2 regions of the Leucobacter sp. CX169 genome follow, and region 1 is predicted to be linked to the other one. Evidence: predicted binding sites of a transcription regulator. Region 1 holds the regulator's gene; the other holds the start of a gene.
What was found. The regulator LexA, encoded in region 1, represses DNA repair genes until DNA is damaged. The targets are predictions, from matches to a motif close to TCGAACANNTGTTCGA.
Positions count from the first base shown of each region.

Region 2: a site for LexA is predicted at 10,646-10,661, ahead of JW030_RS04240 (HNH endonuclease signature motif containing protein). Genes of this name have one in related genera too.

Region 1 is NZ_CP071051.1:1,791,498-1,803,520, forward strand. It holds gene JW030_RS08155 (SseB family protein) at 1-522, opposite strand, end outside; gene priA (bifunctional 1-(5-phosphoribosyl)-5-((5-phosphoribosylamino)methylideneamino)imidazole-4-carboxamide isomerase/phosphoribosylanthranilate isomerase PriA) at 531-1,277, opposite strand; gene hisH (imidazole glycerol phosphate synthase subunit HisH) at 1,348-1,980, opposite strand; gene hisB (imidazoleglycerol-phosphate dehydratase HisB) at 1,977-2,585, opposite strand; gene JW030_RS08175 (histidinol-phosphate transaminase) at 2,617-3,699, opposite strand; gene JW030_RS08180 (LysM peptidoglycan-binding domain-containing protein) at 3,704-4,108, opposite strand; gene lexA (transcriptional repressor LexA) at 4,361-5,032, shown strand; gene JW030_RS08190 (methylenetetrahydrofolate reductase) at 5,029-5,931, opposite strand; gene JW030_RS08195 (hypothetical protein) at 5,928-7,061, opposite strand; gene metE (5-methyltetrahydropteroyltriglutamate--homocysteine S-methyltransferase) at 7,074-9,398, opposite strand; gene hflX (GTPase HflX) at 9,568-11,151, opposite strand; gene JW030_RS08210 (class I SAM-dependent methyltransferase) at 11,260-11,871, shown strand; gene JW030_RS08215 (DMT family transporter) at 11,878-12,023, shown strand, end outside.
Region 2 is NZ_CP071051.1:943,980-956,002, forward strand. It holds gene JW030_RS04215 (NADH:flavin oxidoreductase/NADH oxidase) at 1-679, opposite strand, end outside; gene JW030_RS04220 (exonuclease SbcCD subunit D) at 813-2,021, shown strand; gene JW030_RS04225 (AAA family ATPase) at 2,023-5,157, shown strand; gene JW030_RS04230 (RNA helicase) at 5,154-7,733, shown strand; gene JW030_RS04235 (N-acetyltransferase) at 7,996-8,865, opposite strand; gene JW030_RS04240 (HNH endonuclease signature motif containing protein) at 8,988-10,592, opposite strand; gene deoC (deoxyribose-phosphate aldolase) at 10,861-11,649, shown strand; gene JW030_RS04250 (Ppx/GppA phosphatase family protein) at 11,654-12,023, shown strand, end outside.

The DNA.
Region 1 (12,023 bases):
CGCGGCGAGGGCCGCCTGCGCTCCCGGAACCGGAATCGGCCGGGCCTCAGGGTGCCACCGCCGCATCGTCTCGACGGAGCTGAAGATCGGCAGCACTCGGCGCCCGTCGGGTGCCGCCACCGTCACAATCGAGAGCTCCTGGGTTTTCTCGACGATGCGCCCCTCGGGGGTCTCGCCGAGTTCGCCCGCCTCCGCAATCAGCGCAACGAGAAAGCGCTCGGCACCAAAAGCCGCGACCGCGTCAGCGTGCGCCTCGGCGAGCTCGCGAAGCGCCGCCGGGTCGCCCCCGGCGCTTCGCTCGCCCACTTCACGCACCCGAGCCACCGCTGCCGCCACCGCGACCGGAGTCGTGCCGTCGTCACCGGCGAACGCGGTGCCGTGGTGGTCGAACGTTCGGCCTTCCCACGGGAATCCCGCGGAATCGACGTCGCCGCCGGGCACCAACCCTGCGGGCAGGGCGGGGCCGGGTGCAGGCTTTTGCCCGTCCGGCCATCCCTCGGAGGGAAGCTGCTTGGCGGCCATAGCCTCTGCTAGTCCCCGGCGACGTCGAGTGCGGCAGCGAGCGTGAAGGCCCCTGCGTACAGCGCCTTGCCGACGATCGCGCCCTCAAGGCCGAGCGGCACGAGCTGGCGCAGTGCGGCGAGGTCGTCCAGGCTCGAGACGCCGCCCGAGGCGACGACCGGGCGGTGCGTGCGCTCGAGGACCTGCGTGAGCAACTCGAGGTTCGGGCCGCGGAGGGTGCCGTCCTTCGTCACGTCGGTCACGACGTACCGTGCACAACCGACCTTCTCGAGGCGCTCCATGACGTCCCAGATGTTGCCGCCGTCCTCGGTCCAGCCGCGTGCCGCCAGCGTCTCGCCGCGCACGTCGAGGCCGACCGCGATGCGCTCGCCGTACCGGGCGATCACCGAGCGGGTCCACTCAGGGTTTTCGAGGGCAGCGGTGCCCAGGTTGATGCGCTTGGCGCCGAGGCCGAGCGCTGCTTCGAGGCTCGCGTCATCGCGAATGCCTCCCGAGAGCTCAATGTTGACGCCCTTCGACTGACGAATGACCTTCCGCAGGATCGCGGCGTTGTTGCCGCGTCCGAATGCCGCGTCGAGGTCGACGAGGTGCACCCATTCGGCACCCTGCTCGATCCAGTCGAGAGCGGCGTCAACCGGGTTGCCGTAGTTGGTCTCGGTTCCGGCCTCGCCCTGGGTGAGGCGCACTGCCTTCCCATCCGCGACGTCGACCGCGGGCAGCAGCTCCAGCTTGGGGCGCTTGTTGAACTCGCTCATCGTTCCTTCTTGTTTGCAACGTGGAGGTCCGGGCCAATGGCCTCGCGGCCGCACGGAACAAGACACCAGCCTAGCCCAGGCTGCGGACCCAATTCTCAAGCAGCCGGATCCCGGGCTCACCCGACTTCTCGGGGTGGAACTGGGTCGCCGACAACGGGCCATCCTCGACGGCGGCGATGAACCGTTCACCGTGCTCGGCCCAGCTCACGCGGGCCGTCTCGGGTGCGCCCGCGGCGGTGTCCCATTCGGTCGCCGCGTTCGAGTGTACGAAGTAGAAACGTTCGTTCTCGATGCCGTCGAAGAGCACCGATCCTGCCGCCACCTCGACCGTGTTCCAGCCCATGTGCGGCAGCACCGGCGCCTCGAGCTCACGAACGGTGCCCGCCCAGCGAGCGAGGCCTGCGGTCTCAGCGCCGCGCTCGATGCCGCGGGAGAACAGAATCTGCTCGCCGACGCAGATGCCGAGCACCGGGCTGCCGGCGTCGAGCCGCCGCGCGATGATGGCGTCACCGGTCACGCTCTCGAGCTGCCGCATGACGGCGTCAAACGCACCGACGCCGGGAACCAACAGCCCGTCGGCCTCGGCGATCTCGAGGGGGTCCCGGGTCAGGCTGACCTCGGCGCCGGCGCGCACCAGCGCTTTCACCGCAGAGTGCACATTGCCGGAACCGTACTCGAGGACGGCGACGCGCGGCAGGCTCACAGTGCGCCCTTGGTGGAGGGCACCCCCGCGACCCGCGGATCCAGTTCCTTTGCCTGTCGGAAAGCGCGCGCGAACGCCTTGAACTCCGCCTCGGCGATGTGGTGCGGGTCGCGACCCTCGACGAGACGGACGTGCACCGTCAGGCGCGCGTTCAGCGTGATGGCTTCGAAGAAGTGACGCACCATTGAACCGGTGAAGTGACCGCCGATGAGGTGGAACTCGAAGCCGGCGGGCTCGCCGCTGTGCACGAGGTAGGGGCGCCCCGAGATGTCGACGACCGCCTGCGCGAGCGCCTCATCGAGCGGCACGAGGGCATCGCCGTACCGCGAGATCCCGCTCTTATCGCCGAGCGCCTCGAGCAGGGCCTGGCCGAGCAGGATCCCGGTGTCCTCGACGGTGTGGTGCACGTCGATGTGGATGTCACCCTTCGCGCGCACCGTGAGGTCGGTGAGCGAGTGGCGGGCGAACGCCGTCAGCATGTGATCGAAGAACGGCACGCCGGTCTCGATATCCGACTCGCCCGTGCCATCGAGGTTCACGGAAACGGTGATCTGGGACTCGCTCGTCGCACGCTCAAGCGTTGCGGTGCGGGGGGCTGCGCTCATGTGCACCATCCTAGCCAGAACGCCGGTCGCCCTAGCGGTCGTTCGGCGCCAGTTCGGTGAGCGCCGCGATCAGCGTCGTCGTCTCGGCTTCGGTTCCCGCCGTCATCCGCAGGTGGCCCTCGATCGAGAGATCGCGAATCAGGATGCCGCGTTCGCGAAGCGCGGTGAACGTCGCCGCCGGGTCAGCGAAGCCGCCGACGAGCAGGAAGTTCGCACCCGAGTCGTGGACGCGATAGCCGAGTTCCAGGAGCGCGACGGCGAGGCGGTCGCGCTGCACGCGAATGTCGGCCACCGTCGCGAGCATGGGGCCCGCGTGCCGGACGGCGGTGGTGGCCGCCGCCTGGGTGAGCGCGGACAGGTGGTAGGGCAGGCGCACCAGGCGGAGGGCGTCGACCACGGCGGCGTCCGCGGCGAGATAGCCGAGCCGCACGCCGGCGAAGGCGAACGCCTTGCTCATCGTGCGCGAGACCAGCAGGCGGGGGCGTCCGGGCAGCAGGGCGATCGCGCTCGGGTTCTCCGCGTCGAACTCGGCATACGCCTCGTCGACGATCAGGATCCCATCGGTGGCGTCGTACGCCGCCGTAATGACGTCGGCCGTCGTCGTCGTGCCGGTCGGGTTGTTCGGCGTGCAGATGATCGTGATCGAAGGAGCGTGCTCGCGAATCGCCGCCTCGACGAACTCGGCGTCGAGCGCGTAGCCCTCGGGCCGCTCGATGCCGATCCATTCGGTGTCGGTTCCCGCGGCGAGCAAGGGGTACATCGAGTAGGTCGGGGTGAAGCTCAGGAGCGAACGACCCGGGCCACCGAACGCCTGCAGCACCTGCTGCAGCACCTCGTTCGACCCGTTGGCGGCCCACAGCTGCGCTGCGGTCAGGCCGTGACCGAGATAGCCGGCGAGTCCCTCGCGCAGCTCGGTCGCCTCGCGATCGGGGTATCGGTTCACCCCGCGCACCGCCTCGACCAAGGCGGCTGCAATGTCCGCCACGACCCCTTCGGGCAGCGGATGGGTGTTCTCGTTGACGTTCAGGCTCACGGGCACGGCATCTTGCGGTGCCCCATAGGGGCGCTTGCCCACCAGGTTGTCGCGGAGGGGAAGATCACTCAGGCTGGTCACCCAGCTAGTCTACGAGACCCGACCCCTTGACAACGCTCGGGTTGTCGGAGAACCGCAGCGGTACGGCCAGGGTCTGCCCGACCTCAACGTCGGAGCCCCCCAGCTGGTTCAGGCGCACGATCTCAGAGATCAGGTCGCGCGGATCGGCCTTCGGATCGAGCCCGCTCGAAATCTGCCAGAGCGAGTCGCCCGGCTGAACGACAAGGTAGCCGAACTCCTGCTGGCTCGACTCGCTCGACGCCTGGGCCTGAGCTGCGCCGAAGACCGCGCCGAACACGACGACGCCGAGGACGAGCAGAGATACGAACGCCGCAAGCACGATGCGCCCGCGGCGGGTAATCCGCAGCCGGGTGCGGGCGGTAGCTGATGACGCCGACATGCCCGACACGGGCAGTGAGATGACAGACATTGTTCCTCCTCGATCAGTACGTTCGAGACGCTCCACACCAGTTCGATGCGAACATTTGTTTCGAATGTATCTTCGAACAAACGATTCCGCAAGCTCAAATTCGAACATCGTGACGATATATTCCTTGCGACACTCGAACAGATGTTTGTTTTCGCTCGAACATTGGGGCTAGTGTTTCGAACACGAGCTCACTGAACCACGGACCACCGACATTGACGTTTGCGCGGTGGTTCCGCCCGAAAGGACTGCACTATGGCCAGCTCCTCCACCCGGTCGAATGGCCGCGGTAAGCCGCTTTCCGAGAAGCAGCGGGCGATTCTCGAGTTCATCTCGCGCTCGGTCGAGAGCCGCGGCTATCCGCCGAGCATGCGCGAGATCGGCGACGCGGTCGGCCTCGCGTCACTGTCGAGCGTGACCCACCAGCTCGGCAACCTTGAGCTCGGCGGCTACATTCGCCGCGACCCAAACCGACCGCGCGCGCTCGAGGTGCTGGTCGAACTCGCCGAAAGCCGCAGCGCCCGCGAGGCCGAGAACGGCCCCGAGACCGGTGAAGCTCGCCTGGTTCCCCTCGTCGGCAGAATCGCCGCCGGCATTCCGATCACGGCCGAGCAGCAGGTCGAGGAGCTCGTGCCGCTCCCCCGCCAAATCGTCGGCGGCGGTCAGCTCTTCATGCTCCGCGTCGTCGGAGACTCGATGATCGATGCGGCGATCTGCGACGGCGACTACGTGGTGATCCGCCAGCAGAACACCGCCGAAAACGGCGACATCGTCGCCGCGATGCTCGACGAGGAAGCCACCGTCAAGGTCTTCCGGCAGCGCGACGGCCACACCTGGCTGCTCCCGCGCAACAGCGCGTTCGAACCCATCCTGGGCGACCACGCCGACATTCTCGGCAAGGTCGTAGCGGTCTTCCGCTCGGTCTAGGCCCGCACCGGGTCAGGGGTCAGCAGCCCGAGCTCTCGCAGCACCGCGAGCACCTGCTCGTGCCGGTTGAAGGTGTACAGGTGGATCGAGGGAGCGCCGCCCGCCAAAAGCTCGCGGGAAAGAGCGAGCGTGAACTCGACCCCGAGCTCGGGGGCGTACCCGCCCGCCACTTCCAGCGCACGCTCGAGCGTTGCCGGCGCCGGTCGTCCGGCGAGCTGAGCCACGCGACGCAGCTGCGCCGACGTCGACACCGGCATCAGCCCCGGCAGCACCGGGATCGTTAGCCCGGCCGCGCGCGCCTCGTCGACGAAGCCCAGGTATTCCTCCGCATGGAAGAACAGCTGCGTGATCGCGAGCGACGCACCCGCCTCCTGCTTCGCGACGAGCCAGTCGAGGTCGGCCGAACGCGACCGCGTCGACGGGTGCCCGTTGGGGTACGCCGCCACGGCGGTGCGCCCCACGCTCGTAAACGCCGGGCGTTCGGAACGCACCTGCGTGACAAGGGCGGTGAGCTCGGCCGCCGAGATTGCGGAGGCAACGTCCGCCTCGCTCTGGCCCGCCGGCGGGTCGCCCCGCAGCGCCAAGAAGTCGTGAATGCCCGAGTCCATGAAAGCGTTGATCTGACGCCGTAGCTCGTCCCGGTCGTCCCCCACGGTCGTGAGGTGCGCGAGCGGCAACGCGTCGGTGTGCCGGCGCAGGTACTGCAACAGCTCCAGTGTGGCGTCTCGGTTCGTCCCGTTCGCGCCGTACGTCACCGAGATGAAGTCGGGCTCGGCCGCCGAGAGGTGCTGCACCGCGTGGCCGAGCGCGAGCGCCGCCGACGGCGTGCGGGCGGGAAACACCTCGAACGAGAATCGGGCGAGGGTCGGGCGGGATCCGGTGAGCAGCAGGGCGTTCACGAGGCAACCCCCGCGAGCTCGGCGCGTGCCAGCTCGGTGCCCCGAACGCGGGTCGCGATCTTCGCGAACGCCACCTCACGCGCAAAATCCGCCGAGCCATGACGCGGCTTGTCGTCGATGACGTACGGCGAGAAGCCGCAGTCGTCGGTTGAGCCGAGCCGCTCGGGCGGGACGAACCGGGCCGCCCGCACCAGTTGGTCGCGCACCTCCTCAGCCGTCTCGAGCCTCGGTGTGAGCGGGTTTGTGACGCCCAAGCGCACGTGCGGGGCCCGTTCACCCAGGCGAGTGATCTCGCGCCCCACGAGCGCGGCAACGCGATCGGGGTCGCGCTCGCTCGCCGCCTGCACGAGGAAGTACCCGGCCTCGATCTGGAACAGCTCCGGGATCAGTTCCGCGTAGTCCACCTCGGCGCTGTGCGCCGAGTCCCGGTCGCTTCCGGGACAGGTGTGGACGCCGATCCTGGCGCGATCCTCGGCCGAGAACCGGTCGAGCACGCGGTTGATCAGCTCGATGAACCCACCGAGGCGCTCGCGGCCCGCCCACGGCTGCCGGGCGTCACGGCTCAGCGCAAGCCGGCCCTCGGTGAAGTCGATCGACACCCGGGTCGCGCCCGCAGCGAAGGCCCCGCCGATGTCGTCCGCGCACGCGTCGACCAGGTCGTCGTGGAACCGCTCGCGCGGGTAGTCCGGCAGCGCTCCTTCGAAGGGGTACATGAGCGACAGCATCGCGGGCGAGACGACCGCCTGCTTGAGCGGCAGATCGGTGTGCTGCCGGGCCAGGGTCAGGTCGTCCGCGGCCCATGCCCGGTACCGAAATGGCCCGGACGTCAGCCGAGGAAGCACGCGGTGATGCCCGTCCGCGAAGACCGCGAACACGTTCGCCGCGGCCTCCGCAGCGTCGTTGGCCCCTGAACCGCCGAGCGGATAGCTCGCGAAACTCTGCCGACGCTGCTCGCCGTCAGTGATGAGCGGCGACCCCGTCTCAGCAAAGCGGGCCAGCGTATCGGCGACGGCGTGATCCTGCTCGACTTGCAGCAGCGCAGGATCGGCGAGGCCCGCCTCAACGTCCAGCACCGTCCGCTGTAGACGCGACGGGCGCGGGATTGAGCCGACCGGTTCAGTGGGCAACACGACGGTGATCTCCTAGGCGCCGCGCACGGCGTGGGCCGCGCGCACGAGGTTGGTCAGGCTCTCGACGGTCTCGGCATAGCCGCGGGTCTTCAAGCCGCAATCGGGGTTCACCCAGAGCTGCTGACCGGGGACGTGCGCCGTGGCGATGCCGAGCAATTCGGTGAGCTCCTCGACGCTGGGCACGCGGGGAGAATGGATGTCGTAGACCCCCGGGCCGATCCCGCGTGAGAAACCCGTGCGACCGATCGGCTCGACGACGTCCATGCGGCTGCGCGCGGCCTCGATGCTCGTGACGTCGGCGTCAAGGCCGTCGACCGCGTCGATGATCTCACCGAACTCCGAGTAACAGAGGTGCGTGTGGATCTGCACTCCCGCGGCCGCCGAACCCGTGGCGAGACGGAAGGCGCCCACCGACCAATCGAGATACGCGGCCTGACGGTCGGCATCGAGAGGCAGGAGTTCGCGCAGCGCCGGCTCGTCCACCTGGACAATGCCGGTGCCGGCCGCCGCCAGGTCGTCGATCTCGTCGCGCAGGGCGAGCGCGACCTGGGACGCCGTCTCACCGAGCGGCTGGTCGTCGCGAACGAAGGACCAGGCCAGGATCGTGACGGGACCCGTCAGCATGCCCTTCACCGGCTTCTCAGTGAGGGACTGGGCGTAGCTCGTCCATGCCACCGTGATCGGCGCGGGGCGCGACACATCGCCCCACAGGATCGAGGGCCGCGTCGCGCGTGTGCCATATGACTGCACCCAGCCGTGCTCGGTGACCGCGAAGCCGTCGAGGTGCTCGGCGAAGTACTGCACCATGTCGTTGCGCTCGGCCTCGCCGTGCACGAGGACATCGAGACCGATCTCCTCCTGCAGGCGGATGACGCGTGCGATCTCCTCGCGGAGGAAGCCGTCGTAGGCCACCTGGTCGATTTCGCCGCGGGTGAAGGCCGCACGTGCGGTGCGAATCTCGGTGGTCTGCGGGAACGACCCGATGGTCGTCGTGGCGAGCTGGGGGATGCCGAGCGCCGCCTGCGCAGCGTGGCGATCGGCGTTCGCGGCGCGGTTGCGATCGGCCAAGCCGACTGCCGCCGCGCGGGCGCGCACGCCGCCGTCGCGCACCCCTGGGGCCGCGGCCCGGTCGGCCAGTGCCGCGTCGGTGTCGGCAAGCTCGACCTCGATGGCGTCACCGCCCTCGGCGAGTCCCTTGGCCAGGATCACGACCTGCTCGACCTTCTGGTCGGCGAACGCGAGCCAGGACGCGAGGCGGACGTCAAGCTTTGACTCCTCGTCAACGTCGTGCGGGACGTGTTGCAGGCTGACGGCGGTACCCGCGACGACCGCGATACCCGCATCCGCAAGCCGGGTCAGGGTGGCGAACGCCGCGCGCGAGTCGGTGCGCCAGACGTTTCGACCGTCGACCACGCCGGCGACGAGCTGAGTGCCCGCGAAGGCCTCGGCGAGCTCCCCCGAGGCGAGTGCTGATTCCGGCAACGTGCCGCGCACGAGGTCCGCCTGCACCGCCTCGACCGGGAGCCGGCCCAGTCGGGCCAGCGCCCGGGAGCTGTCGCCGTAGGGCGCGGTCAGCAGGATCGCGGGCCGGCTCGTGCGCACCTCGGCGGCGCCGAGCTGCGCGTAGGCGCGCTCCACGAGCGAAGCGATCTCTTCGCGCGACACGCTCAGCGAGTCCGAGACGAGCGCCGGCTCGTCGAGCTGCACCCAGGCAGCCCCGGCGGCGGCGAGTTCACGCAGCAGCTCGGCGTAGACCGGCACGAGCTCGTCGAGGCGCTCGATCGGGCGGAATCCCTCGGGCGCACCGTCTGCGGGCTTCGCGAGCAGCAGGAAGGTGACCGGGCCGACGAGCACCGGGCGCGACTCGACGCCGTCCTCGCGCGCTTCGGCGACGAGGGCCGTCAGCGCCGACGCGTTCGCCGCGAACGGCGTCTCGACGTCGATCTCAGGCACGCTGAAGTGATAGTTCGTGTCGAACCACTTCGTCATCTCGAGCGGCTGGCGGTCTCGGTCGCCACGAGCGAGCGCGAAGTAACGCTCAAGCGAGCTCCCGTCGATGCCGCGGAAGCGCTCGGGAATGGCTCCAACGGCGACCAGCGCGTCGAGCACCTGGTCGTAGTAGCTGAAGCTCTCAGGGATAGCCCCTCCGGCAGCGGGGAGCCCGAGGCCGGTCAGGCGAGCGCGCGTCGTCTGACGGAGCGAGCGGGCGACACCCTCGAGGTCAGCCTGAGTCGAGGCACCCTTCCAGAATGACTCGATCGCGCGCTTCAGCTCGCGACGGCGGCCGAGGCGGGGGTAACCCAGGATGGTGGCGGGGGGAAGCAAGGGGGCAGACATCGGTGGCGGGTCCTCTGCAGTTGCTGCGTGGGCCGGGCTGACATTCCTGACAGGATCCCGGCGCCGTCGGGGTGAAATCCCTGGCGACAGGCCCAAGCTAACAACCGCATCGGCGCGCACGCACGCATGTGTCGTCCCGCGACATCACACGACGCAACACGGCGAAACGCTACGTCATATAGGGTGAAAGCTTGGCCAACATCTCGCCAGAAACAAACGCGTGCACGCGCGTGCCGTCCTCGACGTACTCGGTGTTCACCACCCGGTTGCGCTCGTGCATTTCAGCGACGAGTCCCCCCTTGTCGTAGGGCACCACGACGGTGACCTCGATGTCGGGCATGGGGAGGGTCGCGTCGATGCGCTCCTTGAGTTCCCGGAGGCCCTCGCCTGTGCGCGCGGAGACAAACACGGCGTCGGGGGCGAGCCCGTGCATGAGCAGGCGGCGGTCGTCGTCGATGAGGTCGGCCTTGTTGACCACCACGATCTCGGGGATCGCCTTGGCGTCTACCTCGGCGATGACATCGCGCACGGTTTTCAGCTGCGCTTCGGGGTCGGGGTGCGAGCCGTCGACGACGTGCAGGATCACATCGGCATCAGCGACCTCCTCGAAGGTCGAGCGGAACGCCTCGACCAGCTGATGCGGGAGGTTGCGCACAAAGCCCACCGTGTCGCTGTACGTGAAGGTGCGCCCGTCGGCGGTCTCGGACTGGCGCACGGCCGTGTCCAGGGTCGCGAACAGCTCGTTCTGCACGAGCTCGGCCGAACCGGTCAACCGGTTCAGCAGGCTCGACTTGCCGGCGTTCGTGTAGCCGGCGATGGCGACTGACGGCACCTCGCCGCGCTTGCGATTCGCGCGCTTCGCGTCGCGGGCCGGAGTCATCTCCTTAATCTGCTTGCGCAGCTTGGCGATGCGCGTGTTGATCTTTCGGCGATCGAGCTCCATCTGCGTCTCGCCGGGGCCGCGTGAGCCCATGCCCGCGCCGGCACTACCGACCTGGCCACCGGCCTGGCGCGACATCGACTCGCCCCAGCCGCGCAGACGCGGCAGGAGGTACTGCAGCTGGGCGAGCTCGACCTGAGCCTTGCCCTCTCGGCTCTTCGCGTGCTGGCTGAAGATGTCGAGGATGACGGCGGTGCGGTCGATGACCTTCACTTTGACGACGTCCTCGAGCGCGCGGCGCTGGCTGGGCGCAAGTTCGGTGTCGGCGACCACGGTGTCCGCCTTCTGCGCGGCGACAAGTTCGGCGAGATCTGCGGCCTTGCCCTTGCCGAGGAAGGTCGCGGGATCTGGCTTGAGTCGACGCTGCAGCAGGCCGTCCAGCACCGTCGCCCCGGCGGTCTCGGCAAGCGCGGCGAGCTCGCGCAGCGAGTTCTCCGCCTCCTCGAGCCCGCGGGTCTGCGGGTAGATGCCGATCAAGATAATGTTCTCGATCCGCAACTCGCGGTTCTCAACCTCGGTGACGTCCTCGAGCTCCGTCGAGAGACTGCGCACACGCTTGAGCGACGCACGATCCTCGCGCTCCATGCGGATCGCGTCGAGATCGCTTGCGAGCTGATCGTGCGTGTCTGAGCCGAGCGCCTGGGCCCGGCCGTCGAGCACACCGCCCGAGCGGATCACGGGCGCCGGGTCTGACCCCGCGGCACGACCGATCACGCGATCAAGCAGGGCGTCCGTGCTGTCAGTACCCGATTCCTGGCTTGCAGCGGCCTCGTCGGTGGTTTCTCCGCGCTCGCGCGATTCGTGCTTCGTCATCTTCGTCCCAGTCTACGGGGCGCACGCGCCCATTTCGCGGGGAGCAGAATGCGGCTGCGCGCAGGATCCTGCCGGTGCCAGCCCCCACTCAATGGGATACTGGCTGACATGACGGATTCCGGGCAGCAGCACTATTTCTCAGCGACCCCGGAGGGCGAGTTCAAGACCCGCACCATCACGGCCGAACTCGCGGGCGCGCCCCGCGAACTCACCACCGCCGGCAGCACCTTCAGCCCCGAGCACCTCGACCAGGGCACCGAGATCCTGCTGCGCAAGATCCCCGAGGCCGAGGGTGCCGGGGCGATTCTCGACCTCGGCTGCGGCTGGGGGCCCATCGCGCTCGCTGCGGCGCTCGAGGCGCCAGAGGCGACGGTCTGGGCGCTCGACGTCAACGAGCGCGCGCTCGAGCTGACGCGCCGCAACGCCCAGGCGCTCGGACTCGAAAACGTCCGCGCCGTGACGGCTGCTGAGATTCCCGACGATCTTCGCTTTGACGAGATTCGCTCGAACCCACCGATTCGTGTGGGCAAGGAGGTCCTGCACGGGCTGCTGCGCACCTGGCTGCCGCGCCTCGTCCCCGGGGGCGTCGCCTACCTGGTTGTCGCGAAGCACCTCGGCGCCGACTCACTGCAGCGCTGGCTCGCCGAGGAGTTCCCCGAGCTCGAGGTGTACCGCCTCGGTCGCGACAAGGGCTTCCACATCATCTGCGCACAGGCGTAAACGCCCGTGGTCAACGGTCCGATGCGGCGCCTGGGCGCCCAGGGCCCGGCGCTCGTCATCCTGGCGCTGCTCTGCCAAGAGGTCGGCGCCTCGTTCGCGATCCTGGTCTTTCCCGTGGCCGGGCCGGTTGGCATGGTCGCCATTCGCCTGTG
Region 2 (12,023 bases), 850 kb from region 1:
CGGCGCGGATGCCGCGGACGACCTCGCGCAAGAGGCGGGCCCGGTTCTCGGGGGAGCCGCCGTACTCGTCGGTGCGCTCGTTGCTCAGCGGGGAGAGGAAGGAGTGGAGGATGTAGCCGTGCGCGCCGTGCAGCTCGACGACGTCGCAGCCCGCGCGGGCTGCTCGTGCGGCGGCGGCGATGAAGGCCTGCACGATGTCCTTGACCTCGGCGGTCTCGAGGGCGCGCGGCTCGCGTAGCCCGGGGAAGGCGATGGCCGACGGGCCCACGGTCTCCCAACCCTCGGTCGGCGCTTCGGGCGTGCTCAGCGGGATCGACCCGTCGGGCTGGCCGGGCAGCATACGGTACAGCGAGGCCTTCCGGCCCGCGTGGGCGAGCTGGATGCCGAACTTCGCGCCGTGCGAGTGCACGACCTTGGCGACGTGGGCGAACGCCGCCTCCTGCTCGTCGTTCCAGAGGCCGAGGCAGCCGGGGCTGATGCGGCCCTCGGGCACGACTCCCGTCGCCTCGGCGAGCACGAGGCCCGCGCCGCCGCGGCCGAAGGCGCCGAGGTGGACGACATGCCAATCGTTCGGCACGCCCTCGGTGGCGGAGTACTGACACATGGGCGAGACCCAGACGCGGTTACGGACTTCGACGTCACGCAGGCGGATCGGGCTGAAGAGATTCGGTTTGCTCACAGCGCGAGTCTAGGGAACACCACCGACGCGACGAAGCATGTCGGTGGCGTGTGACACGCTTATTACGTCCAGATCGCTTCGGGGGCACCCAGAACCAAGTGGATCCGCGAAATCATTAGGGAAACGAGCCGATATGCGCCTGCTGCACACCTCGGACTGGCACCTCGGCAGAAGCTTCCACGGCCACCCGACGGTGCCGCAGCTGCGCGAGGTGCTCGCGGAGCTACCGAAGCTGGTGCGCGAGCATGAGGTCGACGCGGTGCTCGTCGCGGGCGACGTGTTTGACCACGCGGCGCCGGCGGCCGATCTCTACGCGGTGCTCGCCGAGGTGATCCGCGGCATCCGCGAGGCCGGCGCCGTCGTCGTGCTCTCGAGCGGCAACCATGACAACGCGAGCCGGCTCGGGTTCCAGGCCGAGTGGGCGGCGCTGGGCGGTGTGCACGTGCTCGCGGCGCCCGACGCGTTCCGGCGGCCCGTGCGGCTCACCGACGAGCACGGCACGGTCGACATCTATGGCATCCCGTACCTCGAACCGATGCTGCAGCGCGGCCTCTACCCGGGCGAGGCGCTGCGCGAGCACCACACGCTGCTCGCTCGTGTGACGGGCGAGATCGCCGAGCTGCGTGCGGCTCGAGGGGGTCGTGCGGTCGCGATGGCGCACTGCTTTGCGGTGGCGACGGCAGTGGACGACAACGGGCAGGATCCTGCCGTCGCCGAGGCGGCCGCGGGGCTGCAGCGCGACGTCACCTCGGGCGGGCTCGACCTCGTGCCCGCGTCGGTGTTCGCAGGGTTCGACTACGCCGCGCTCGGCCACATCCACGGCAGGCAGCGCCTCGCCGAGGGCATTCGCTACAGCGGCGCCCCGCTGCACCTCTCCTTCGCTGAGGCGGGCAAGCCGCGCGGGGTGTGGCTCGTCGAGCTCGGGGCGGCGGGCCTCGACGCGGTGACCTGGCTCGATCTGCCGGTGCCCCGGCCGCTCGCTCGGCTGCGCGGCACGCTCGAGGGCGTGCTCGCCGACCCGGCCCACGCGCCACACGAGCAGGATTGGGTGCAGGTGACGCTCACCGACCCCGTTCGCCCGATCGACGCGATGCGCCGCCTGCGCGAGCGCTTCCCGTTCTGCGCCCAGCTGGAGTTCGCGCCCGAGGGGGCGCCGGCGAAGTCGACGCGCAGCTACGCGGCCCGGGTGGAGCGCCGCCCAGATATCGAAGTCGTCGACGAGTTCCTGCAGCACGTGCGCGCGGGCGAGGGCGCGAGCGCCGAGGAGCGCGCCTTGTTGGCCGAGGTGCTCGCTGCCGCCGGGGCGGCCGGAAGTGCCGGCACCGAAGTGAAGGGCAACTGACATGCGGGTACTCCGCCTCGAGATCACCGGCTTCGGGCCGTTCCACCGCACGCAGACACTCGACTTCGAGCGGGCGGCGAGCGACGGGATCCTGCTGATCGGCGGGCGTACCGGGGCGGGCAAGTCGAGCGTGCTCGACGCGATCAGCTTCGCGCTGTACGGCGCCGTGCCGCGATACGACGGCGACGCGAAGCGGGTGCGCAGCGACCACTGCGGTCCCGACGACGAGACCTCGGTCGTGCTCGAGTTCGAGATGTCGGGGGAGCGGTACCGCGTGCGGCGCACGCCCGACTGGGAGCGGCCGAAGCGCCGCGGGGCCGGCACCACGACGCAGAAGGGCGAGGCCGAGCTCTGGCGCTTCGACGAGGCGGCCGGCGAGTGGGACGGGGTCGCCGCGCGGCCCACCGACGTGGCGGCCGAGCTGGCGCCCGTGCTCGCGCTCAACCACGACCAGTTCCTACAGGTCATCCTGCTCGCGCAGAACCGCTTCCAGCGCTTCCTGCACGCGAAGGACTCCGAGCGCCAGGCGCTGCTGCGCACCCTGTTCGCGAGCCAGCGCTTCGACAGGATCGAACAGGATCTCGCCGCCCGCCGCAAGACCGCAGAGCAAGCGCACGGCACGGCCGAGAGCCTCGTCGCGGGGCTGCTCGAGCAGGCCGAGGCGCGGGTGGCGGGGGTCTGGGGCGATAGTGACGGCGTTCTCGATCCCGGCGCAGATGTGGCTGAGGCCACCGAGCCCGCCGCCGTATTGCCGCTTCCGACCGGCCCAGCTGCCCGCCGCGAGGCGTTGGGTGTCGCGGCCGAGCGTCTGCGCGCCGTGGCGACGAACCGCCAGGCAGAGGCGGACGCCGCGCTCGCCGCAGACGAGGCCGCCGAGTCCGAGCTGCAGTCCGCCCGCCACCTGCTGCACCGCCAGCTGCGCCTCCGCGCGGCCCGGCGCGACGAACTCACGCTCGACGAGACCGCCGAGGCCATCGCCCAAGATCGCGCCCGCCGCGACGCCGCCGAGCGCGCCGCGCGCGTGGCCGATACCGTCCGCCGTGAGGCCGCCGCGATGGCTGCCCGATCGACCGCGGACGACGAGCTGACCGTCCAGGCGACCGCGCTCGACGCCGCCCGCGAGGCGGCGGGGGAGCACGCGCTCGACGGGCTCGTCGAGGGGGAGACACAGCCTGCTACCGTCACCGCCGAGCAGGCCCACGCCGCCACCGGGGCGCTCTCGGCGCTCGTCACCCGTGAGGGCGCGCTCGCGCTGCGCGACGCCCAGATCGAGGCGCTTGAGGCCGCCCACACCGCGGCGGAGGCTTTGCTCGCCGAGACCCGCGAGCGGGCGGCCCAGCTGCCGACCCAGCTCGCCGAAGCAGAACAGGCCGAGCAGGCGGCACTGACCGCGAGCGCGCCCCGCGCCGAACTGGCCGCGGCGCTCGAACGCGCAGAGTCTGCCCGCGCCGCTGCCACCCGAGTGGTCGCGATTGAGGCGAAGCTCGAAGCTCTCCGCGGCGAGACGAGCGCCGCCGCCGACCGTGCGGCCCTCGCGCTCGACGCGTACCGCGACCTCCTCGCGCGGCGCCGGGCGGGCGCCGCGGGCATCCTCGCGGACGAGCTGAAGCCCGGCGAGCCGTGCGCGGTGTGCGGCTCGACGGAGCACCCGGACCCCGCGAGCCCCGACGCGGCCGACCCGGCGACAACCGACGCCGACGCCCCCGACCTCTCGGAGGCCGCGCTGGCAGTCGCCGAGGCCGCCACTGACGCCACCCGCGACGCCCTCGATCGGGCCCGCGCGGCCGAGGCGCTCGCTGCCACCGAGCTCGCCACTGCCCGCACCGAAGGCGGGGGCCGCGACGCCGAGGCCGCCGAGCAACTCGTCAGAGAAGCGCACGCCGCGCACGCCGCCGCCCAGGCCGCGGCCGACGAACTTCCCGCCCGCCAGGCCGAGACCGCGCGGCTGCGCGCCGAGCGCGAGTCGGCCGACGAGTCCATCCGGCTCGCGGCCGAGGCCCTCGCGGCGGCAGCCGCCAGCGCGCAGGCCGCCCGCGCCGAGCGAGACGCCGAGGCGACGACTCTCGAAAAAGCGCGCGGCACCTTCGGCAGCCTCACCGCCCGCCGCGACGCGGTCGCCGCGCTCGCCCAGGCCCTCGACCGGCACGCCGCCGCCACGAGTGCCGCGACCCGCTCGGCCGAAGCCGAGGCCACGGCCAGACAAGAGGCCACTGCGGCCCTGGCTACCCACGGCTTCGCCACCCCGGCCGAAGCGCGGGACGCGGAGCTGCACGAGCCCGAGCTTGCCGAGCTCACCGACACCATCAAGAAATACGACGCCGAGCGGCAGCGCATCGACGGCGTGCTCGCCGAGCCCGAGTTGCAAGATGTCCCGGCCGACCGTGCGCCGATCGTCGCAGCCGAAGCCCGACAGCAGCTCGCCCGGGAGCACTCCCGCGCGGCCGCGAAGGCCGACGCCGATGCCACGCACGAGGCCGACGAGCTCGACGAGTTGCTGGCCCGGGTCGACGCCCAGCTCGCAGAGAGCGCGGCGGGAGCCGAGGCGCTCGCGCTGATCCGGAACCTCGCGGGCAGCGTTGAAGGGAAAGACCCGAACACGCGGCGCATGCGGCTTGAGGTGTTCGTGCTCGCGGCGAGGCTCGAGGCGATCATCGAGGCCGCGAACCGGCGCCTGAGCGCCATGGTCGGCGGCCGTTACACGCTCGAACACGACGACAGTCTGCAGGCGCGCGGGCGCCAGTCCGGGCTCGGGCTGCGCGTGCTCGACGAGTACACTGGGCGCCCGCGCAGCACCGAGTCGCTCTCGGGCGGCGAGACCTTCCTCGCCTCGCTCGCCCTCGCGCTCGGCCTCGCCGACGTCGTGACGGCAGAGGCAGGCGGCATCACGCTCGACACGATCTTCATCGACGAGGGCTTCGGCTCGCTCGACCCCGACGCGCTCGGTCAGGCGATGGCGATCCTGGACAGTTTGCGCGAGGGCGGGCGCACCGTCGCCCTCATTAGTCACGTCGCGGAAATGAAAGAGCAAATCCCGGCCAGAATAGAGGTGGTCGTAGACAGTTCTGGTGCGAGTCGCATCGAGTACGACGACACGGGTGGCACAGATCGGGCCCCCGGGAAGGACACCCCCTCATGACGCTCGGCGAACTGCTCGACCAGCACGCAGACGAAGACTTCGGCGGCACGCTCGGCGACCCCGACGCGATCTTCGCGGCGTTCGAGGAGTGGGCGTGGGAAGAGAAGGCGCTGCGCCTCTACCCCGCGCAGGAAGAGGCGGTGCTCGAGATCGCCTTCGGCAGCAACGTCATCCTCGCGACCCCGACCGGTACCGGGAAGTCGCTCGTCGCCCTCGGCGCGCACTTTGTCGCCCTGGCCGAGGGGCGCCGCACCGTCTACACCGCACCCATCAAGGCCTTGGTCAGCGAAAAGTTCTTCGACCTCGTCGCCGTGTTTGGCGCCGAGAAGGTCGGCATGATCACGGGCGACAGCTCGATCAACCCCGACGCCCCCATCATCTGCTGCACTGCCGAGATTCTTGCGAACCTCGCGTTGCGCGACCGCGACACCGGCGGCATTACGCAGGTCGTCATGGACGAGTTCCATTTCTACGCAGAGCCGGATCGCGGCTGGGCGTGGCAGGTGCCGCTGCTCATGATGAAGGACACGCAGTTCCTCCTCATGTCGGCGACGCTCGGCGACGTTGACGACCTCGCGGACGACATCAGCCGCCGTACCGGGCGATCGACCGCGAACATCTCGGGAGTCGAGCGGCCCGTCCCGCTCGCGTTCACCTACGCCGTGACGCCCGCGCACGAGACCGTCGAGAAGTTGCTCGAGGACGGCCAGGCGCCGGTGTACATCGTGCACTTCGCGCAGGCCGCGGCGGTGGAGCGGGCGCAGGCGCTCTCGAGCATCCGTGTCGTCACGCGCGAGCAGCGCGACGAGATCGCCGACGCGATCGGCACCTTCCGCTTCGCCACCGGCTTTGGGCAGACGCTGTCGCGCCTCGTCCGCGCCGGCATCGGCGTGCACCACGCGGGCATGCTGCCCCGCTACCGACGCCTCGTCGAAACGCTCGCCCAGCGCGGCCTGCTGCGCGTCATCTGCGGCACCGACACCCTCGGCGTCGGTATCAACGTGCCCATTCGCACGGTCATGCTCACGGCCCTCACGAAGTACGACGGCGAGCGCATGCGCCAGCTCACCGCCCGCGAGTTCCACCAGATCGCGGGTCGCGCGGGCCGCGCCGGCTACGACACCGAGGGCGACATCGTCGTGCTCGCGCCCGAGCACGAGATCGAGAACGTGAAGCTCGCGGCGAAGGCGGCCGCCAAGGCCGATGGTAAGGCGGGTGGAAAGAAGGCCAAGCCGGCCAAGAAGAAGTCGGCGCCGCAGGGCTTCGTCTCGTGGAGCGAGTCGAGCATGGAACGCCTGATCGGCGCCCAGCCCGAGGCGCTCGTGAGCCGCATGAAGATCACGCACTCGATGGTGCTCTCGGTCATCGCCCGTGGCGAGCGGCACGAGGGGGAGGCGCTCGCGACGATGCGCGAGCTCATCTTCGACAATCACGAGCCGCGCGCGCGCCAGTACGCGCACGCCCGCACCGCGATCGACATCTTCAAGACGCTGCGCCGCGGCGGCATCGTCGACCTGGTCGAGGAGCGCGGGCAGCACCTGCTGCGTCTCACTGTCGAGCTGCAGGCGAACTTCGCGCTGAACCAGCCGCTGTCGCCCTTCGCGCTCGCGGCGATCGAGCTGCTCGAGCCCGAGAGCGAGACCTACGCGCTCGACGTCATCTCGGTGATCGAGGCGACACTCGAGGATCCTCGCGCGATCGTGCGGGCCCAGGAACACAAGGCGCGCGGCGAGGCGATCGGCGCGATGAAGGCCGAGGGCATCGAGTACGACGAGCGCATGGAGCGGGTCGAGCTCATCACCTACCCCAAGCCGCTCGAGGAGCTGCTCGGAGAGGCGTTCGAGGCGTACACGGCCGAGGTGCCGTGGGCGCGGGACTACGCACTGCGCCCCAAGAGCGTCGTGCGCGACATGGTCGAGCGGGCCTTCAACTTCCGCGACCTCGTCTCGTACTACGAGCTGAGCCGCGTCGAGGGCACCGTGCTGCGCTATCTCTCGGACGCGTTCCGCGCGATCGAGCGCACCGTGCCCGTCGAGAAGAAGACGGAGGAGCTCGAGGACCTCATCGAGTGGCTCGGCGAGCTCGTGCGCCAGGTCGACTCGAGCCTGCTCGACGAGTGGGAGTCGCTCGCGCACCCCGACCCCGAGGCGCACGAGAAGGCCGCGCACGAGCTGCCGCCGCCCTCCCGCAGCGTGCTCGCGAACGAGCGCGCGTTCATCGTCATGCTGCGCAACGCCCTGTTCCGCCGCGTGCAGGCCGCATCGCACGAGTACTACCGCGAGCTCGCCGAGCTCGACTCGGGCTTCGGCTTCACCGAGGACGACTGGCGCGACGCGCTCGATAAGTACTTCGATGAGTACGACTCGATCGCGATTGACGCGACCGCGCGCTCACCCAAGCTGCTCGAGATCGACCGCGGCGAGCCGGGTGCGAACGTATGGAAGTTCCGTCAGGTCCTGCAGGATCCCGAAGGCGACCACGACTGGTCGATTCGCGGCATCGTCGACCTCGACGAGTCGGAAGAGGCCGGTCAGCCGGTCGTCATTGTGCAGGAGGTCGGGCCGCACGGCGGCTAGTGGGGCATTTGCTCGTCAACGCTTCGGCGCCGTTGAGCGCTCTTCATCCCTGACGGTGGCCTGCGGCTGCCGCGGTTTCCGGCCCTGCGGGCTGGAAACCTTGCCCTCGGGTCGATTGGTTGCGTTCGCTCGGCAGGTTGCGCCCTCGGATCAGGGTGCTGCTCGCCGTCGAGCTTGCGCAAGGTGCTGCTTCAAATCATCTGAAGCGACCGATCGCCCAAGCTCGACGAGGGCGAGCTTAGGGCGGCTGTGGGGAGTCGCCCTAGTTTGCTGCGATCGGGCGCGTCAGTAGGCGCAGGACCTTGCGGAAGCCGAGCGATTCGAGCGCCTCGGGCCAGCCCGCGTCGGTCTCGCTATCGAGCGCGATGAGCGCCGAGGTCGCGCCCGCTGCGGCGAACGGTGCGAGCGCCGCCTCAAGAGCTGCGGCATCGGCCTCGACGTCGTATTCCGGCTGGCCGACGACCAAGACATCAGAGGTGAGCCACGTGTCGTCGGGGCCGTCCTCGAGCGCGAGGGCGAACAGTGCTTCTTCGTCATCGAGGTGCTCGTCGAGCAGCTCGCCCAGGCGATCCTCGTTGGTCTTACGCTCGCCCACGGCTGGTCCGCCTGCGGGTGCGAGGCGCAGCCAGGTCTCACCGCGCTCGACGAAGCCAGCGTGCTCGTAGAAGGCATCCGCCGATTCATTGCCGGTCATGACCTCGAGGGCGGACTCGGCTGCTTCCCAGCGCTCGGACGCCTCAGTCTCGACCGCGGCGAGCAGTAGGGTCCCGATGCCCTGCCCGCGCGTTTCAGGCAGCAGGACCAGGCTCTCGATGGTGACGATCGAGCGCTCGTCGTCCTCGTCGATCGGGTCGTCCTCGTACGCGAGCGCGTAGCCCGAGGGGACCCCGGCGGTGTGGGCGACGATGGCGAAGGCGGTGTGATCCTTGAAGATCTGTTCGTAGTGCGCGAAGCGCAGCGGCCAGCTCTCCTCGCGGGGACGCACGGCGAGGCCGGCGTCACCGTTCTCGTGGTGATGGTCGTAGAGCGCCTCCCAGAGCGGCTGCACGATGGGCAGCAACTCGATGCCGCCCATCTTCAGTTCGACCTCGGGCTGGGCAGGTGAGTTCGTGGGGAGATCGTCTTCGCGCATGGGATTGAGTGTATCGCCGAGGCGGAGGAGAAGGCCGGGTGGCGCGGGCCCGGGCCCGCCGGTGAGCGGGATGGCGGCGCGACGGCAGACCTCTGTGGTGCAGCGGCTATCCTGTGCAGCGACTATCCCGTGCGGCGGCGGCGCAGCGCGTCGAGCCCCGGCGGCCGCGTCGGCGGTCGCACTGATCGCCAGCCACGGCCGGAGTCGATCCACGGCGGGGCAAGCACCTCGGGCAACCCGTCTCTCATGCGTACTTCCCACCCGTTCGATCTGAGGGATCGGTGGTGATACCAGCACAGGGTGGCTCCGTTGTCGGTATGAGTAGATCCGCCTTTGGCGTGCTCGGTCACGTGGTGAACTTCGCACCAGGAAGCGGGGACGCTGCAGCCGGGAATGATGCAGCCGCCGTCGCGCATCGCGATCACGCGGCGCTGATGGGCGGTGAAGATGCGTTGGGAGTTCCCGAGCTCGATGACGCGGCCGTCGCTGTTCTGCACGACCCGGTGCACGCTGCCAGCGCAGCTGGCGTGAGCAACGCCGTCGATTGAAATCGGGGTGACCTCGCCGTCGTGCCCGTGCAACCAACCGAACCCGTGCTTCGCTGTGAGCTGTTCCTCTTCGACCTGGATGAGCACGGTGACCGCGGCCCCGCCCAGCGTCGGGATGCTGTCCTGCTGGCTCGCGGCCTGCGCGATCGCGGCGAACGCATCGTGTCGCCGCTGGCCGGGTGTGCGGCGATCGGCAGGGGCGAAGTCATCGGCGTCGCCGTCTGAATCGTCGGAGGGGTCGACCGGGACGAAGCGAACCGAACTCCCGCCGGAAAGGGCGGGCGTGCCGGCAATTGATGGCGGAGTGGTGAGTGCGGATTCAGCCGTGGCGATGGCGGTGGCGGTGGCAGTGACGCCGCTGTCGGTGGCGGTAGGGCCACCGGCCTCGCGAGTGCGCGGCGAATTGATCGCGTCGAACATGCGGCCCACGAGCGCTGCGACCTCCGGCGCCACCGCGCCCCGAATCGGCACGAGACCGTTCTTCTCGTGGCCGAAGCTGATGAAGCGATGCATCTGCTGCTGGTCGAAACGGGGCTCGGGGCCGTCCTGGTCGAGAACCGCGACCCACGGCCGGCACATCGTCCGGATGTCGTCCGCGTGCGCCGCCGACACGGCGGCCTGGCCGCCCGGCGGCGTCGTGCCGCAGGCCGCGGCAACCAGGCACTGCTCGGCATGCGAGACATCCTCGGCACTAACGTGGCCGGGGAGCACACCCAGCCCGCGCGTAATGATCTCGGCGCTCTCGATGCAGATCGCGTGCGAGGCGAGCGCCGCGGCGACCGCGGGAAACTTCGGTGGGACGGTGCTGCCCGAGAACCCCAGCTGAGCGCGCGTCACGCGGGCGAGCGCGAACCGCTTTGTCGCTGTGCCGGCCGACACCAAGGCAAGGCGCCGCAGGAGCTCGGTCGCGTTGTGGCAGCCGTGCCGGAACGCGAGGGAACCCGAGCCGAAGTCGTTTCGCGCTCGATGGTCTACCTCGCCCGCGAGCTCGACGCGCAGAGCGTCCACCTGCCGTCCCAAGGCCTCCACTTGCTGGGTGAGCGCAACGATCTCGCGGTCCGTCTTGAGCCCCAGTCTGTCGCCGACCGCCTCAGAAAGCGCCGCGGCGGCTCGAATGAGCAGCGCCTGCGAGACGATTTCGGGGGTGTCGTCGTCGACACCGGAAGCGGTGAGTGCCATACCCTATTCTCTCATGAATAGAAGAAAAATTCGATGTAGAGTCGCAACAAGGTGGGAATATATCTTCGAGAAAGCGAAGGCATCCAACGGCCGCCACCAACCCGCTCAGTCGGCAGGCCGCTCAACTTCCTCGATATCCTGATCCCGCAGCTGTACCTGCTCTATTCTGGGCTCATCTGCTCGGCGAAATGCCGGGCGACGCCGGGCGCTGCCCCGGCAGCACAGGTGACACCAGCTGGGCGAACACCAAGCGAGAGGCGATCGAGCGATGACCGACCACACCCAGGGCGCAGAAGCCCTCACCCGTGACGAACTGTTGGCCATCGCCGACCACACGCTGCTCGCCAGCGACACGACGCCGGCGCAGCTCGATGCCTTCCTCGACGCCGCACGCGAGCTCGGTGTCAAGCGCGTCTGCATCAGCCCCTCCCTTCTGCCCGTCGACAAGCGCGGGCTCGAGATCGTCACGGTCGTCGGCTTCCCCTCCGGAGCCCACCACGCCGAGGTCAAGGCCTTCGAGGCCGCCCGCGCGGTAAAGGAGGGCGCCGACGAGATCGACATGGTTGTGAACCTCGGGCTCGTGCGCGCCGGCAACTTCGCCGCGGTCCAAGACGAGGTGCGTGCGGTGCGCAACGCGACCGAGGGGCACGTGCTCAAGGTCATTCTCGAGACCGCGGCGCTCTCGGACATCGAGATCGTCCTGGCGAGCCGCGCCGCCGAGGGCGGGGGAGCGGACTTCGTCAAGTCCTCCACCGGCTTCCACCCCGCGGGTGGCGCGAGCGTGGCGGCCGTCCGCATCATGTCCGACACCGTCGGCGGGCGCCTCGGCGTCAAGGCCTCGGGCGGCGTGCGCACAGCCGCTGCGGTGCGCGAGCTCTACGCGGCCGGCGCGACCCGGTTTGGCCTGTCGGGCACGGCCGCGATCGCTGCAGAGCTCGATGCTGACGAGAACGGTGCGGGCGATGGCGGCGGGCAGGATCCTGCCGGTGCAATCGGGGCCAGCGAGACCGGCGGGGCTGGTGCCGCCGATACCGCCGCCCAGAGCGGCGGGTACTAGCGCCATGCGCCTCGGAGTCATCGACGTCGGGTCGAACACCGTCCATCTGCTGATCGTCGATGCGCACGCCGGCGCGAGCCCCGTGCCGTACCACTCGCAGCGGTCGACGCTGCGGCTCATGCGCTACCTCGACGCCGACGGGGCGATTAGTGAGATCGGGATCCGGCTGATCATCTCGTCGATCCAGGAGGCGGTCACGACTGTCAACGAGATCGGTGTCGACGACCTCATTCCCACAGCGACCTCGGCCATTCGCGAGGCGACCAACGGTGAGGAGGTGCTCGCGCGCATCGCCCGCGAGACCGGAGTCACGCTGCGGGTGCTGTCGGGCGAGGACGAGGCGCGCATCACGATGCTCGCCGTGCGGCGCTGGC